DNA from 4 places in the Halomonas binhaiensis genome. Region 1 is predicted to be linked to each of the others. Evidence: predicted binding sites of a transcription regulator. Region 1 holds the regulator's gene; each other region holds the start of a gene.
What was found. Region 1 encodes sigma-54, which starts transcription at its own class of promoters, with help from an activator protein. Its sites were predicted from a motif close to TGGCACNNNNNTTGCTNT; they were not measured.

Region 1 (4,360 bases):
GAACTGATCGACGATGACGGAAGGGACTGGATTGCCAGTGCAGACGAAGGACGCCTGGGGCCTGATGGCAACCCCATCGTCCTTACCGGCAACGCTCACCTAGAAGCACCGCAGGAACGTTGGCAGCTGGATACCGAAGAACTCCACTACGATAACAAGACAGGTCACGCCTGGAGCGAAACCCCTGCCCTGTTACGCCAACCGCCCCAGGAAATGCGTGGCGAGCGTTTCGATGCCTGGATTCATGACAATCGCGCCCGCCTGACCGACAATGTGACTGGCTTTCATCCGCCCGAACCCCAAAAGGAGTCTGCCCAATGACGCGTCCGAGCACCACTCACCTGCTCGCCCTGTGCCTGGGCCTTGCCACCTGCCTCGGCAGCAGCGCTGCCCTGGCCCTGGAAAGTGACCGCACTGCCCCGATTCAGGTCGAAGCCGATCAGCTTGATCTGGATGACAAGGCTGGCACGGCTGTCTATACCGGCAATGTACGCATCCAGCAGGGCAGCATGCTCCTCACCGGCGACCGGGTAGAAATTCGGCGCAACAACAAGGGCGAGCTGTCGCTGGCCACGGCCACCGGTCAGCGCGCCTACCTCGAGCAAAAACCCTCTCCCGAAGAACCCGTGGTCAAGGGGTGGGGGCATCGAGTCATCTATCACGTCCCTGAGCGCCGCATCGAGCTGATCAACCAGGCCGAGCTGCACAAGGGAGGCGACACCTTCGATGGCGCCTATGTGGAATACTTCCTCGATCGCAAGGTAGTGCAGGCCCGCTCCAGTGCTGAAGGCGTTCAGGGCAATCAGCGTATTCGCATGACTCTCGAGCCGGAGCAAGGTAACTGATGAAGACGCTTCACGCCCGCAACCTGGCCAAGAGCTACAAGAAACGCCGCGTCGTCCATGACATCAGCTTGTCCATTCGCCAGGGCAGCATTGTCGGTCTGCTCGGCCCCAATGGTGCCGGCAAGACCACCTCGTTCTACATGATCGTGGGACTGGTGCGCGCAGACTCCGGCGAAGTTGCCATTGACGAAATGGACCTGAGTCGTGCCGCCATGCACGAGCGAGCACTTGCCGGAATTGGCTACCTGCCCCAGGAAGCCTCGATATTCCGCAAGCTGACGGTTGCCGATAACATCATGGCGATTCTCGAAACTCGCAAGGACCTTGACAAGGCCGGCCGTCAACAGCGCCTGGAGCAACTGCTGGAAGACTTCCATGTCACCCATATCCGCGACAATCCCGGCATGGCATTGTCCGGCGGTGAACGTCGCAGGGTGGAGATTGCCCGCGCCCTGGCAACAGAACCCGCCTTCATTCTTCTTGATGAGCCCTTTGCCGGCGTCGATCCCATTTCCGTCGGTGAGATCAAGGCCATCATTCGCCAGCTCAAGGCACGCAATATCGGCGTTCTGATTACCGACCACAACGTCCGCGAGACACTCGATATCTGTGATCATGCCTACATCGTGGGCGATGGACAGATCATCGCTGAAGGCAATGCCCATGACATTCTTGCCAACCAGCGGGTCAAGGAAGTGTATCTAGGCGAAAACTTCCGCCTTTAACTAATGTTGGCAAGGGACTTGCATGCCGCCCGACTCGCCGTTAGTGTGATGCGATCATCCACCCGAGAAGCACTGTAATATCCATCAGTGTTTCCTTAACCGGAATTCGCTAATGGCCCTCAAGGCGTCACTGCAGCTGCGTCTTGGCACCCAGCTCACCATGACTCCCCAACTGCAACAGGCCATTGCTCTGTTGCAGCTATCCACCCTGGACCTGCGCCAGGAGATCCAGCAGGCCCTGGATTCCAACCCCATGCTCGAGCTGGAAGATGATTTTGGCGAGCAACAGGCCCAGGAAACCACAGATGACGACTGGGCCGATGAAATTCCTGCAGACCTGACGACCGACAGCGAATGGGAGGACACCTTCCAGGACCTCGGCATGGCACCTGCCGGCAGCGGTGAAGCGCCCGACTTCGAGCGTCAGGCCGATAGCCAGTCACTCCAGAGCCATCTCAGTTGGCAGTTGGCCATGCTCGACATTTCTCCAGCAGAAAACCGCATCGCCGAAAGCCTGATTGATGCTGTCACCAGCGACGGTTATCTCGATCAGCCATTGGAAGACATCCATGAAGGCCTTCTCGGCCAAGGTCTGGAGCCATTGACCCTGAGCGATGTCGAGGCCATTCTCAAGCGCCTGCAACAGTTCGAACCCACCGGCGTCTTCGCTCGCGACCTGCGCGAGTGCCTATCCCTGCAACTCGATGCATTGCCCAGGGAAACGCCTCTGCTGGCCCAGGCAGGGCGTCTGGTCCGCCAGTTTCTCGAGGCTCTGGCTGCTGATGATCGTCGCATGCTCAAGCGCCGTCTCAGCCTGGATGACGACCAGCTCGACAGCGTCATCCGCCTCATACGCAGCCTCGATCCGCGCCCCGGCAGTCAATTCGGTGACAACAGCTCAGACTACGTGATACCTGACCTCATCGTACGCCACAGCGCCGCTGGCTGGCAGGTAGAGCTCAACCCTGATGCCATGCCGCGACTGCGTATTCAACCCGACTACGCAGCCTTGATTCGCCGTGCCGATAAAAGCCAGGACAACCAGTTTCTCAAGGATCATCTGCAGGAAGCCCGCTGGCTTCTCAAGAGTCTATCCAGCCGCAATGACACCCTGCTCAAGGTGGGCCGTGAAATCATGGCACGCCAGATCGACTTTCTAGATCATGGCGAAGAAGCAATGAAACCCCTGATCCTGGCCGACATTGCAGACAAGGTCGAGATGCATGAGTCCACCATCTCTCGAGTCACGACACAGAAGTTCATCTATACCCCCCGTGGCGTCTTCGAACTCAAATACTTTTTCTCCAGCCAGGTAGGCAACGATGGCGACGCTCATTCCAGCACAGCAATTCGCGCCATGATCAAGAAACTCATCCAGGACGAGCCTCCTCGCAAGCCGCTATCCGACAGCAAGCTGGTCGAGCTGCTTAATGCGACTGGCGTCAACGTGGCCCGACGTACAGTAGCCAAGTACCGTGAGTCGATGCATATTCCCTCATCCAGCGAGAGAAAACGTCTACGCTGAGGCGCGTCTTAAAGTCGCAAGGACTGCCCGCAAACACCCGCTGCCGTTGAATCCGCCTGCTGGACAAGCTGATAAACCATACAAGTTGCTGAATCACGGGCTCTCCTGCCAGATTTCAAGCAACTTCGATGAGGGGGTTTGCAGGATCAGAAAAAGGGTTACAATCGAGCTACCACATGCAAGAGCAAGGAGCTTGTCATGCAAGTAAACATCACCGGCCATCACGTTGAACTGACCGACCCCCTGCGTGACTACGTACAAGAGAAGCTCACTCGAGTGGAGCGCCACTACGACAATATCACCAACGTTCAGGTGACATTGTCAGTGGAGAAGGAACGCCAGCACGCCGCCTGCACGCTTCACGCCGCCGGTGCTGATCTCCATGCTGATGCACAAGATGGCGATATGTATGCCGCCATCGACGCGCTTGCCGACAAGCTTGATCGTCAGTTGGTCAAGCATAAGGAAAAATCTCAAGCCCGAGCTCAGGGCACCGGACTCCGTTGATCCCCCATCATTATGACATTGGAAGCCATTCTCCCTCCCGAGCGCACTCTCTTTGATGTGCCGGGAGGAAGCAAAAAAAGGGTGCTGGAATTTTTCAGCACCTTTATTGCGCAAAATACTCCGAGCCTGGACAGCCAGGAAGTCTTTAGCCGACTGATTGGCCGCGAGCGGCTAGGCAGTACGGGTATCGGTAATGGTGTGGCCATTCCTCATGCCCGTAACCCTCACTGCAAAACGCCAATCTCGGGCTTTCTCAAGCTTTCTGAGCCTATCGACTTTGATGCGATCGATGGTGAGCCCGTCGATCTAATCTTTGTGTTGTTGGTGCCTGAGGAAGCTGACGATACCCACCTGGCTCTGTTGGGACAGGTCGCAGGGGTCATGAGCGATGCCGAAACCCGGCAACGCCTGCGCAATGCCACTTCACAGCGAGAGCTTTACGAATGCCTCCAGGAAGCGATTCGTCAATCCGACGAACCTTCACCTCCCAGTGGCTGAGAGCTTCCGTCCCATCAACAATACCGTCCATCCATTACATGCCTCAGCCGCACTCTCCTTCGAGTACTGCGGCTCTCCCCTGACCAGGAGACAGGACATGCAACTCGTGATCATCAGCGGCCGCTCTGGCTCGGGCAAGTCCGTTGCTCTGCAGGCCCTCGAAGATCTCGGTTTCTATGCCATCGACAATCTCCCTGCCATGTTGCTGGGATCGTTGGTGGCAGAACTGGCCAATAGTGACCTGCGCCGCGTCGCTGTCA
Region 2 (4,360 bases), 640 kb from region 1:
AGACAATGAAGGCAAGGTGTGAACGCTGCGTTCCACCTTAGCGCTGCATGCGTGTTCAGCGCGGCCCCATGATGGTGTTGAACAGATCCTCCTGGGGCATGCCCTGGGCCATTTCCATGCGGTCTTCAGTCTGGTACACCAGACCTGGTGTGGCGATCATACCGAGCCGGTTGAACAGCTCGTGGTTCCCCTGGAGCTTCACTTCCCACTCCCGTGGCAACTGCTCCATGGGGGCGACGGTTGTCTCTCCGGATTCATGGGCGGCGAGTACTGCCGCAGGGTCGTCCGCAGCCAGCATGGTCACCGCCTGGCGTGGACTCTGAGGGTCGAGAATGCCTACCATCACATGGCGAAGCTGCACCTTGCCACTTTCGACCCAGGGCCTGGCCTTTTCCCAGAATTTCTTGCAATAAGGGCAGTTGGGATCGGTAAAGACATACACGATGCGCTCGGCATTCTCATTTCCGTCAGCAATCCAGGCACTGTTCTCCAATTGCTGCCAGGTAGCTTCGTCCTGAGGGCCTTGTACCAGCCTATCCAGTGGTTCGTTCGACAGGTTGTTGGCTTCACTGTCAATCAGGTTGCCGACGATGGCATGTTCTCCATCAGGTGTGACGAATACGGTCATGGGCTGGCCCTGATGGCTTGCTGCATAACCCGTAAGCCCGCCAGGGGCATCGAACTCGCCGAAAATTTCCAGTCCTTCTTTTTCCAGGGCTTCCAGGGGGGCAGGGTAGTCCTTGGCCAACGCCGTGGCTGAAGGAAGCAGGCCGAAAGCTGCTGATGCCAATGCGATGTGCGATACACGATGGCGCCAGGTAAGTGGGCGAGGAGAGCGAGACATATGACAGACTCCAGTCATCAAGGGCGTGAGATGTGCCCAGTATGACAATCTTCTCTTCTCATGGGTTCGTTATGGGTGAAGATTGTTGTACCAGCCATAGCGTGCGGTATGGCGCAAGACTGTGCTGGGGTTCCCAGACTCCACCTTCCAGAAGGTCCTCCCAGGGGGTGTCAGGGGTGACTGGCAAGAGAGTATCCAGGTCCAGAGGCTGACGCCGGTCGGTGACGTTGTGTATGGCCAGCAACCGCCGACCATTTTCCAGGGGCCCACGTTCAATCACCAGTAATGCGGAAGAACTGGGTATGACGCGCTGTCCTGCATCCGGATGAAAACAGGGTTCCTGCTTGCGAATCGACAGGCGCCGCGTCAAGGCATGAAAGACTTCACGGGTGGGGGTATGTCGGCTGGCCAGTAGTTCCTCGAGCTGTTCGCGTTGCCAGCGCTTGCGATTGATGGAACGCAAGCGACCGCTATGCTCGACTCCTTCCAGATCGTTCTGTGTCGCTGTGAGGCAGTGCAGATAGATCGCGGGAATACCCTTGAGTGCCAGCATCAGGTTCTGGCTGAGCAGAAAACGCTCCATTTGCCACGGATCGGGGCCTTTGCGGGTACCGCTCATGGCAGCAAACCAGGTGATATTGAGCTCGTAGGGGCTGTCGCTGCCATCAGCCTGGCTGCGCATGCTGATGAATCCGCCGAAGCGTTGCATCAGGGTCATCAAGGCATCGATGTCGTGGGGCTCCAACCAGCCCTCCAGAGGGCGTACCCCGATGCCATCATGGCTGGCCGTGAAGTTGAGATAGCTGCAGCCCGGTGGCAGGTATGGCAGGCTGCCGATCCATCTGGCCAGCGTGTCCGCCTCGCCACTGGTCAAGGTATGCAACAGCAGGGGAGGCAGGGTGAACTGATAGACCAGGTGGGCCTCATCGGGCACCAGTGGTTGTTGCTCGTAAACCTGGGAGGAACTCCCGGTTCCGGATAAGCCAAAGTAACTGATGTTCTCTGCGTGAGGAACATTGGTTTCGGTAATGATCAGCGTGCCTGGCGCCATATGATCGACCAGAGCGCGTAGCAGCTTCACCACGGCATGGGTTTCGGGCAGGTGAATGCAGCTGGTGCCAGGGCGTTTCCATAGATAGGCAATGGCATCCAGCCGGATCACCCGGGCGCCTTGCTCCAGGTAGAACAGCAGAATGCCGATGAACTCCAGTAATACATCGGGGTTGGCAAAGTTGAGATCGATCTGATCCTCGGAAAAGGTGGCCCACAGGTGGCGTACACCGCGGCGAGTCGCAACGGGGACCAGCAATGGAGAGCTGCGCGGGCGCACCACATCGGAAAGGTCTGTGTCAGGGTCCATTTCAATGAAGAAGTCGCGTCCGGGAAGGCTGCCGCCCAGATAGTCGGCAAACCACAAGGATTCCCGGGAGGCATGATTGAGCACCAGGTCCACCATCAAGTCTCGATGGCTGGCCAGGCGGCGGATATCCTGCCAGTCTCCCAGGCTTGGATTGACTTCCCGATAATGGATGACCGAGAACCCATCGTCGCTGCTCCAGGGAAAGAAGGGCAGTACATGAGCGCCGCTGATGACTTCGCTGAGATGCGACTCAAGAAAGTCGTCCAGTGCTTCCAGCGGTGTGCGACCCTCTTCGATGATGGAATCACCATAGAGGATCACCCATTGGTCCCGTTCGCTCCACAGGTCCACGGCTTCTGCACCATCCTGGGGCGTCAGGACGTCGCGATGGGCGTCCACGAGGCGCATCAGGCGACGCATGACTTCGTCGCAGCGAGGTCCATAGAGCAGTTCGATCAGGGGACGAGCACGCGTGATGAAAGCGTCGGCCGAGAGTGGCAGGGCGGAGCTTGGAGAGCGGGTCATGGTTTTCCTCCAATGACGAAGCGCAGGTCGTTGACGCAGTTCTGAATACAGGTTCATACCAGCTTTAAGCACAGGGCATGCCAAGCTTGCTCATCGGTATTTCATGTACCGGTCCCCATGTCCTAGTCCCATGTATCGAGTCCCATGTACCTGCATGGGCATGCTCCAAGTGAATATGGATGTCCCGCTTGTTATATAAGCTAGAGCCGGAGGCAGGAACAAATTGCGCCAGGATGGAGCGACAACTGGGCGAGAAAGCTGCCACCCGTTACACTATGCCGACACTTTCGTCTACTTGGATATGCCGCTATGCACTGCCCCTTCTGTGGCGCTCAGGATACGCGCGTGACTGACTCCCGCCTGGTGGCCGAGGGCGACCAGGTACGCCGGCGCCGGCAGTGTGCCGACTGCGGTGAGCGCTTTACCACCTATGAGACTGCAGAGTTGCTGATGCCGCGCATCATCAAGTCAGATGGCACTCGTGAAGTGTTCGATGAAGCCAAGTTGCGTGGCGGTATGCTGCGTGCCCTGGAAAAGCGTCCTGTCAGTGCCGAGTCCATTGAGGCGGCGGTAGAACGCATTCGCCAGTCACTGCGAGCGCGTGGTGAACGTGAAATCCATGCCCGGGATGTGGGTGAGGAGGTCATGAGTGCACTCAAGCGCCTCGACCAGGTGGCATATATCCGCTTTGCCTCGGTATATCGCAGCTTTCAGGATATCGATGAGTTCCGGGCCGAAATTGATCGACTGGCCCAGGAACCCCATTTCTCCCCGGATAATGGCCATGGAGGGAAAGCGCGATGATGCCCATGAGTGATGAAGCCTGGATGGCTAGAGCCCTGCGCCTGGCTGAGCGTGGTCGCTATACCACCATGCCTAATCCAAGGGTTGGCTGTGTATTGGTCAAGGATGGAGCGCTCGTCGGGGAAGGTTTCCACATGCGCTCGGGAGAAGCGCATGCTGAAATTCATGCATTGGCCGAGGCGGGAGACAAGACTGGTGGTGCCACCGCCTACGTGACCCTGGAACCCTGTTCACACCAGGGGCGTACTGGCCCCTGCTGTGAAGCGCTGATTCAGGCTGGTGTTGCCCGTGTCGTGGTTGCCATGCAGGATCCCAATCCCCTGGTTGCCGGACGTGGGATCGAGCGCATGCGTGCAGCGGGCATTCAGGTCGATGTCGGAATCCTCGAAGAGGATGCCTGGGCCCTGAATGCTGGTTTCCTGCTGCGCATGGTGCAGGGCAGGCCAAGAATTCGCTTGAAGATGGCAATGAGCCTGGATGGGCGTACTGCCATGCCTTCCGGCGAATCCCAGTGGATCACTGGTCCTGAAGCCAGGAGGGATGTCCAGCGTCTGCGCGCCGAGAGTTGTGCCATTCTCACGGGGGTGGACTCGATCATTTTTGATAATGCTCGCCTGACAGTGCGCCCTGAACAATTGGGTGAGATCGAGGGCGTGTCTGTGGAGGCCATTGCGGCACGTCAGCCGCTGCGCGTGATACTGGACAGCACCTTGCGCATGCCATTGGCTGCAGCCTGCCTGGTGGAGCCGGGACGTACCCTGGTGGTGACGGTGGCAGGCATTCAGAGTGCGCGCTGGGCCAAGCTTGAACAGGCGGGAGCCGAGATA
Region 3 (4,360 bases), 1.3 Mb from region 1:
GTTCATCTGGGCCCGGCATCCGCATGTTGCGTCTTCGAACCAACTGGTTGCCAATGCACAGGAAGCCGGGATCAGTCTGTCTTCCGGCCACGTTTTCTATCCCCAGGGCGACAACGCTTCCTGGGTGCGTATCAATGTGGCCTATGCTCGGGATAAGCGTGCCATGGCCTTTCTGCGCCAACCTGGCACTTGATGATGTGGTTTATTCGCTTGATTACGCGCTGACTACAATCCCAGAGCAGCAACCTCATCCTCGGGAATCACGTCCACTTCCACTTCTAGCGTCTGCATGCCGCCCCCGGTGACAACCCCCTTGAGCGGGGCGACATCGGCGTAATCGCGTCCCCAACTGAGTACAGGATGCTGTTCGCTGGCCCGGGTGCCATTGGTGGGATCAAGAGCCAACCAGCCCCATTCGGGAATCAATACGGAAAACCAGGCGTGGGACGCGTCGGAGCCGATCAGCCTCGGCTGTCCAGGTGGTGGGGCAGTCTCGAGATAGCCGCTGACATAGCGTGCGGCCAGACCCACGGAACGCAAGGCTGCAATGGCCAGATGTGCGTAGTCCTGGCACACCCCGCGCTTGTGTTGAATCACCTCCAGCGAGGTGGTTTCCAGCGTGCTGAAGCTCGGGTCGTAAGTGAACTCCTCGAAGATGCGTCTGTTGAGTGCATCCGCCATTTCGACAAGATCTCGACCTGGGGTCAGGCAGGGTGCCAGCCAATCTGCCAGTGCCTGGCAGCGCCGGATAAAGGTGGAATCCTGCAGGAATGGCAGCGCACCTTGGCTTTGCGCGTAATGTTCCTGCGCCAGGCGATCACGACATTCCTCCCAGGTCATCTTTCCCACAGGGGGCTCGGGCCGTGGCAGGGTGGTGATCCAGGCGTGCATGGTCACATCAAGGGTGTCGTGGGGAGCATTGACATTGAACAGTGAGACGACATTGCCAAAAGCGTCAAGATACTGTGACTGGTACTCGGGAGTCGGCAAGACCTCCAGACGTATATCCTCGACACGCTGGTAGGAAAGCGTACGTGGTGTCAGCCGTGCCTCGTTCCTGCTCAGGGTTGCGGGCTCGGTATAACGATAGCGAGTGGTATGACGCAGGCGATAACGGGGCATGGTGAGACTCGAAGTGTCGGCGACAGAAAGCTACTGCCCCCAGAGGATGATATCAAGATCTAGCTTGGTCTCATGATGCGTTCAAGCCTTTCTTGCGCGTACCGGCATAGATGTCTCGTCATGGTGCATAAGAGGGATAGGTGCTGGTACAAAAGTCTACTTAACTGTGCGTATTCGACGCAATTGCCTTCAAAATCAAGGAATTTCTTGCAGACTGGCTCGTCGCTTGCTTGGCTAGATCTAGGCCCGGTTGCTAGTGGGCTGAATATACAAAGGAAGATGCAATCCATGTTTTTGAGCATGTGACTGTTGGGCATGTGGTTGCTGAGCATGCGGTTAATGGACATGTGATTGCGGGATAAGGAGGCATTGCCGATGAGCCGAGTCGACTGGCAGCAATATTGCTCCAACGAGTTCTACGATGAACTGATGGCGGCGCCGGGTATGCCTCGAGAAGCTGCGAGGATGCTATGTGATGTGCTGGCTGGATTTGCCCCCAGCGAGCTGGCGGAGCGCAAGACCGCCGCTGAAATTGCTATCCGCACCATGGGCATTACTTTCACAGTCTATTCCGAAGGAAGCATGATCGATCGGGCATGGCCCTTCGACATTGTTCCTCGGATCATTCCAGCTGATGAGTGGCGACGAACAGAGGCAGGTCTTGTCCAGCGTGTTGAAGCCCTCAACCTGTTTATCGACGATCTTTATCACGATCAAAAGGTCATCAAGGACGGAGTGCTTCCTGCCGAAGTCCTGGCCAAGTCGGTCAATTTTCGCCCTCAGTGCGTGGGCATCGATCCACCGCATGGTGTGTGGGCGCATATCTGCGGCTCTGACCTGGTCAGGGGAGATGATGGCACACTCTATGTGCTGGAGGACAATCTGCGCATTCCATCGGGCGTGTCCTACATGCTGGAAAACCGCAATGTGACCAAGCGTGTGCTGCCTGAACTGTTTTCCTCGGGGCGGATTCTTCCTGTGGACGATTACGTGCCACAGCTATACGACATGCTGGTCAGCATGTCGCCTCGTCATTCAGATGACCCCCAGGTAGTGGTTCTGACTCCTGGTATCTACAACTCGGCCTATTACGAGCATGCTTATCTGGCCCAGCAGATGGGTGTGCAGCTGGTGCAGGGTTCGGACCTGATGGTGGATGGCGATGATGTGGTCTATATGCGCACAGTGCGTGGATTGACCCGGGTCGATGTGATCTATCGTCGTATTGATGATGATTTCCTGGATCCTGAGGCCTTTCGGAAGGATTCTGTGCTCGGTGTGCCGGGACTGATGCGGGCCTGGCGCAGCGGTAATGTAGCCTTGGCCAATGCTCCTGGAGCGGGCGTGGCAGATGACAAGGTGGTGTATGCATTTGTCCCGGAATTGATCCGCTATTATCTGGATCAGGAGCCATTGCTTGCCAATGTGCCGAGCTACCTGTGCATGAGAGAGGAAGATCGGCGCTATGTGCTCGATCATCTCGACCAGCTGGTGGTCAAGCCTGCCAATGAGTCGGGCGGTTACGGCATGCTGATGGGACCACATGCAACCCGGGAGGAACGAGAGGCTTTTGCCGAGAGGATCAAGGCGGATCCACGCAATTACATGGCCCAGCCCATGCTCAAGCTGTCGACGACACCCACCTTGTTTGATGGTCGGCCAGAACCGCGCCATGTTGATCTGCGCCCGTTCATTCTTTCTGGACAGGGTTCTACCTATGTCACGACAGGTGGTTTGACTCGGGTGGCGCTGAACAAGGGCTCCCTGGTGGTCAATTCCTCACAGGGTGGCGGCAGCAAGGATACCTGGATTGTCGAGACGGAAATGGTCGAGACAGGAGTGGTCGAGCCAGGATTGGCTGAGACAAGGCTGACCGAGACGGGAGGGTACTGATCATGCCGATGCTTTCACGTGTAGCCGAGAACCTGTACTGGATGGCTCGTTATGTCGAACGAGCCGAAGATACGGCTCGTCTGGTCAATGTTACCAATCACCTGATGCTGGATCTGCCGCGGCGTCAGCCGTTGATGTGGTCTGCGGTCGTTGATATCACAGGGGGAAGCGAAGATTTTGCCAATCTCTATGATCAGCCCAATGATCGTAATGTGATGCAGTTCCTGTGTGCCGACCAACGCAATCCGGGCTCCATTCTGTCGGCCTTGGCTCAAGCCCGTGAGAACCTGCGTACCACCCGGGATGTGGTGCCGAGAGAAGTATGGGAAGCCACCAACCAACTGTACATGACAGCCTGTGCACAGTCTGAAGCCGGCCTGGGCCATGGACGCAGCGAACTGTTTCTCAAACAGATCATCAGTGGCTGCCAGATGATGAGGGGATTGGTGGAAGGTACCTTGAGCTATGGCACTGCACGTACCTTCATGGTGCTTGGACGTCAGATCGAGCGAGCTGACATGACAACCCGAATTCTCGATGTGCGCTCGGGCAGCCTATTGTCGCGGGGACCGGATGACATTCGTCCTTTCGAGCACCTGCAATGGATGAGTGTGCTGAAATCCCTGACGGCGTATCAGATGTATCGCCAGCACGTGCGCTTGCGGGTACGGGCCACGGATGTCCTGACCTTTCTGCTGCAGGACCAGAACCTGCCTCGCTCTGTCACGCGCAGTCTCTGGGATGCTTCCAGGGCATTGATGTCCCTGCCTCGCCATGAGCGAGCCCTGGCGGCAGTGACTCAAGTGCGTGCGGATGTGGCCGAGGCTGATGTGGGCGGGCTGGTGCGCTCACCGGAGGGGCTGCATGACTTCATCAATGACTTGCAGATTGGTCTGGGTGACCTGCACGATGCAATCCGTCGGACGTACTTTACTCCGCTGGAGGCTGCTCTGCAGATGTCGGCGGCGTAGCTTGGGTCAACACCCTGTCCAGGAAGGCAATCTGATCGCTCACGACTGCGTCCAGCAGGTTGCCTTCATAGATATCGAAATGGCCGGCATCGTAGGTACATAGTGTGGCGCGGTTGCCCAGTCGGGTGGCCGCGCGATAACCCGGTGCGATGGGCGTCACGGTGTCTCGCAGGCACAACTGCAGCAAGACTGGGCAGCGTATCCTGTGCACCCCCCTGATGGGGCGATAAAGGCCCAAGGTAAGCAGTACACGGGCCGACATGCGGTTGTCGAATGTCTCCGGTGCCAAGGCGGTGATTCCTTCCAAGGCATCATCGGTATCCAGGGCTGCCAGCTGTCCGGGTTCGGCAGCGATGGGAATATAACGCGGTTGC
Region 4 (4,360 bases), 1.9 Mb from region 1:
CAAGCTCAACTGGAGGACCGCATGTCAGAAAAGACACTTGCCCTGATTGAAGAACATGATGTGAAGTGGGTCGATCTGCGTTTTACCGATACCGGTGGTAAAGAGCAGCATGTCACTATTCCTGCCCGTGACGTGGACGAAGAGTTCTTCGAAAACGGTCAGATGTTCGATGGTTCCTCCATCTCTGGTTGGAAGGGCATCAATGAGTCTGACATGATTCTGCGCCCGGAAGATGGCACTGCCTATCTCGATCCGTTCACCGAAGACACTACTGTGGTGCTGGTCTGTGACATCATCGAACCGGCCACCATGCAGGGCTACGAGCGTGATCCGCGCTCCATCGCCAAGCGCGCCGAGGCCTATCTGCAGTCTGCTGGTCTGGGCGACACCGCCTTCTTTGGCCCGGAGCCCGAGTTCTTCATCTTTGATGAGGTTCACTGGAAGGCCGACATCGAAGGCGCCATGTACAAGATTTCTTCCGGGGAGGGTGCCTGGTCTACCGATCGCGCTGTGGAAGGTGGCAATCTGGGGCACCGTCCGCGGGTCAAGGGCGGCTACTTCCCGGTTCCCCCGGTCGACAGCTTCCACGATATCCGTGGTGCCATGTGCAACACCCTGGAAGCCATCGGTCAGAAGGTCGAGGTTCACCACCATGAGGTGTCCAATGCCGGTCAGAACGAAATCGGTGTTGCCTTCAACACTCTGGTGAAGAAAGCCGACGAAGTGCAGGCGCTCAAGTACGTCGTGCACAACGTTGCCGATGCCTACGGCAAGACAGCGACTTTCATGCCCAAGCCGCTGGTTGGTGATAACGGCAGTGGTATGCATGTCCACCAGTCTTTCTGGAAGGACGGGGTCAACCAGTTTGCTGGCGACCAGTATGCTGGCCTGTCAGAAATGGCGCTGTACTACATCGGCGGTATCATCAAGCATGCTCGTGCGCTGAACGCCTTCACCAACGCTTCCACCAATTCCTACAAGCGTCTGGTACCGGGCTTCGAAGCACCGGTCATGCTGGCCTACAGTGCACGTAACCGCTCTGCCTCGATTCGTATCCCGTACACTTCCAGCCCCAAGGCCAAGCGTGTCGAGGTACGTTTCCCTGACCCGACAGCCAATCCCTATCTGTGCTTTGCAGCGCTGCTGATGGCGGGTATCGACGGTATCAAGAACAAGATTCATCCTGGCGATGCCATGGACAAGAACCTGTATGACCTGCCGCCGGAAGAAGGCAAGGCCATCCCGACCGTGGCCGAGAGTCTGGATCAGGCCCTGGAAGCTCTGGATGCCGACCGCGCCTTCCTCACCGAGGGTGGAGTGTTCACCGACGACATGATCGATGCCTACATCGAACTCAAGTCCCAGGACGTCGAGCGCATTCGCATGGCGACGCACCCGGTCGAGTTCGACATGTACTATAGCTGCTAAAGACAGCTGCTAAAGACAGCGGTGGAAGACGAACTGTCAGGCAGCAGTTGGCCTCTTCCGTTATGTCGAATCCATATGGAAGCGGGCTCCGCAATGCGGAGCCCGCTTTATTTTTGCCCAGTCTGGCTACGTTGCCTTACTACAAGACGGCACATTTTAGAGCGGTAATCATGGTGATGCACCAGAGTGGTGCACTACTATGGTGCATAGAAGCGCCACTTCGGCACCAGCGCGCTACCTTGGAGCTGGCCCAGTTCTTGCTACCTCTTTTAGAGGTTGTTAGTGACCCGGCACGAAGCGATGAGCATCAAGCGTTTGCTGGTTGTACTGGTAGCAGGCAAGGGGTGTACAGCGTAGTGCATCAGGGTAGGGAGTACGTGCCCATGGCCGGCAAATGGTGTGCGCATGTTGCACAGGAGATTTGAAAGGCATGATCCAGGGCATCACTGAACATCTTTCCACAGCGGTGTTGTTGCTTGATGGTGGGCTTCGACTGACTTGGATGAATCCAGCCGCTGAATCATTGCTGGCCCTGAGCCTTAGTCGGCTCGATGGTCAGTACCTACCTGACCTGCTGGCAGGAGAGGACAATATCGGTGAGGTGCTGGCCAAGTCACGGGACGCCTTGCACCCCTATACCCAGCGTGAGGCACGCTTATGTATCGCCGGAGGAGAGATCCTGACGGTGGATTATACCGTGACCCCTCTGTCTGCCGACCAACTGTTGCTGGAAATGCAGCCACTTGACCGGTTGCTGAGAATTTCCCGGGAAGAAGCCCTGCAGTCACGCCAGGAGAGCATGAAGATTCTGGCCAGGGGGCTGGCTCATGAAGTCAAGAACCCGCTTGGGGGGATTCGGGGGGCGGCGCAACTGCTTGAACGAGATCTTGTGGATGCGCCGCAGCTCAAGGAGTTTACCCATATCATCATCGAAGAGGTCGATCGGCTGCGTGATCTGGTCGACTCCATGCTGGGGCCTAATCGAATCAGGCATGATGAGCCTCTCAACGTGCACAAGGTACTGGAGCGCGTGCGCTCTCTGGTGCTGGCCGAAGAGCCATCCGTGAATATCCAGCGAGATTACGATCCCAGTCTGCCGGAACTGCATGGTGACGAGGCTCAACTGATCCAGGCGGTACTCAATATTGCGCGTAATGCGGTTCAGGCCTTGACCGAATCGGCCACGCCCATGCCGACGCTGATCATGCGCACCCGAGCCCGGCGCCAGTTTACCCTCGGCGCCCAGCGTCATCGCCTGGTGTGCGAGTTGAGCTTGACCGACAACGGCCCCGGCATTCCCAGCGAGCTGCATGAAACCCTGTTTTATCCCATGGTGTCTGGACGCGCTGAAGGTAGTGGACTGGGACTGTCCATTGCTCAATCGATTCTGCACCAGCATCGTGGGCTGATTGAATGCGATTCCGAACCAGGACGCACTGAATTTCGACTGCTGATTCCACTGGAGAAGCGTCATGACTGATGCTGCACGCGTTGTGATCGTCGACGACGATCGTGCCATTCGCTGGGTGCTGGAGCGCGCCCTGGCTCAGCCCGACCTCAACGTCGAAACCATCGACCGTGCCGACCGGTTACTGGATCGGCTGCTGCAGGACCCCCCTGATGTGCTGGTGACGGACATTCGCATGCCAGGCATCGATGGTCTTGACCTGATGGCCAAGGTGCGCGAGATACATCCGGATCTTCCGGTCATCGTGATGACCGCTCACTCTGACCTGGATAGCGCAGTGGCCTCCTACCAGGGAGGTGCCTTCGAGTATCTGCCCAAGCCATTTGATGTGGATGAGGCCCTGGCTCTGGTGCGGCGTGCAGTAGCTCATGCACGTGAACGCCAGCGTCCGGTCAGCGTACCCGAAGGACTGGACGCCGAGATCATTGGCGAAGCACCGGCCATGCAGGAAGTCTTTCGCGCCATTGGCCGCCTGGCCCATTCTCATATCACTGTACTGATCAATGGGGAGTCTGGTACCGGCAAGGAGCGTGTTGCCCGTGCCCTCCATCAGCATAGCCCGCGGGCGGGACGTCCTTTCATCGCCTTGAACATGGCAGCGATTCCGAGAGACCTGATCGAGTCAGAGCTTTTCGGTCATGAAAAAGGGGCCTTTACCGGTGCCGGCGGCCAGCGCCAGGGGCGCTTCGAGCAGGCTGATGGTGGCACCCTGTTTCTCGATGAGATCGGCGATATGCCCGCGGAGACCCAGACCCGGTTGCTGCGTGTGCTGGCCGATGGCGAGTTTTATCGAGTAGGTGGTCACACACCGGTACGCGTCGACGTGCGAATCATCGCTGCCACTCACCAGAATCTGGAATCCCTGGTCACCGATGGGCGTTTTCGTGAGGACCTGTTCCACCGTCTCAACGTGATCCGTGTGCATCTGCCAAGATTGGCCCAGCGGCGCGAGGATATTCCGCGCCTGGCCCGTCATTTCCTGGCCGAGGCGGCACGAGAATTGTCTACCGACGTCAAGGTACTGACCCCTGAAGCCGAAGCTCACCTGACTCGGGTCGACTGGCCCGGTAACGTACGCCAACTGGAGAACACTTGCCGGTGGCTGACGGTGATGGCCTCTGGACGAGAGATTCTGGTCGAGGATCTGCCGCCAGAGCTTACCGAGGGCGATGGTAGTACTGTCTCCGGAGATTGGCGCGAGGCCTTTCGCAACTGGGCTGATCATGCCCTGGCTGCCGGCCATACACACTTGCTTGAAGAGGCCGTGCCGGACTTCGAGAAGATCCTGATCGAAACGGCTCTCAAGCATACCGGCGGGCGCAAGGGAGAAGCTGCAGAGTTGCTGGGTTGGGGGCGCAATACCTTGACGCGAAAACTCAAGGTATTGCTGCCCTCGCTGGCGGAAGACTGAGCTACGAGCTACGAGCTACGAGCTACGAGCTACGAGCTACGAGCTACGAGCTA

Region 2: the regulator sigma-54 is predicted to act here: its motif matches at 2,795-2,812, upstream of E4T21_RS04285 (sugar phosphorylase).
Region 3: the regulator sigma-54 is predicted to act here: its motif matches at 1,338-1,355, upstream of E4T21_RS01450 (circularly permuted type 2 ATP-grasp protein).
Region 4: the regulator sigma-54 is predicted to act here: its motif matches at 1,675-1,692, upstream of glnL (nitrogen regulation protein NR(II)).

The regions. Positions count from the first base shown of each region.
Region 1 covers NZ_CP038437.2:1,616,893-1,621,252, reverse strand. The annotation lists gene lptC (LPS export ABC transporter periplasmic protein LptC) at 1-321, shown strand, start outside; gene lptA (lipopolysaccharide transport periplasmic protein LptA) at 318-845, shown strand; gene lptB (LPS export ABC transporter ATP-binding protein) at 845-1,570, shown strand; gene E4T21_RS07035 (RNA polymerase factor sigma-54) at 1,683-3,095, shown strand; gene hpf (ribosome hibernation-promoting factor, HPF/YfiA family) at 3,294-3,602, shown strand; gene ptsN (PTS IIA-like nitrogen regulatory protein PtsN) at 3,615-4,100, shown strand; gene rapZ (RNase adapter RapZ) at 4,198-4,360, shown strand, end outside.
Region 2 covers NZ_CP038437.2:972,719-977,078, forward strand. The annotation lists gene E4T21_RS04275 (glycosyltransferase family protein) at 1-22, shown strand, start outside; gene dsbG (thiol:disulfide interchange protein DsbG) at 56-844, opposite strand; gene E4T21_RS04285 (sugar phosphorylase) at 903-2,729, opposite strand; gene nrdR (transcriptional regulator NrdR) at 3,039-3,533, shown strand; gene ribD (bifunctional diaminohydroxyphosphoribosylaminopyrimidine deaminase/5-amino-6-(5-phosphoribosylamino)uracil reductase RibD) at 3,530-4,360, shown strand, end outside.
Region 3 covers NZ_CP038437.2:344,799-349,158, forward strand. The annotation lists gene E4T21_RS01440 (aminotransferase-like domain-containing protein) at 1-193, shown strand, start outside; gene E4T21_RS01445 (transglutaminase family protein) at 226-1,122, opposite strand; gene E4T21_RS01450 (circularly permuted type 2 ATP-grasp protein) at 1,498-3,015, shown strand; gene E4T21_RS01455 (alpha-E domain-containing protein) at 3,018-3,986, shown strand; gene E4T21_RS01460 (alpha/beta hydrolase) at 3,946-4,360, opposite strand, start outside.
Region 4 covers NZ_CP038437.2:4,566,562-4,570,921, reverse strand. The annotation lists gene glnA (glutamate--ammonia ligase) at 22-1,428, shown strand; gene glnL (nitrogen regulation protein NR(II)) at 1,859-2,908, shown strand; gene ntrC (nitrogen regulation protein NR(I)) at 2,901-4,307, shown strand.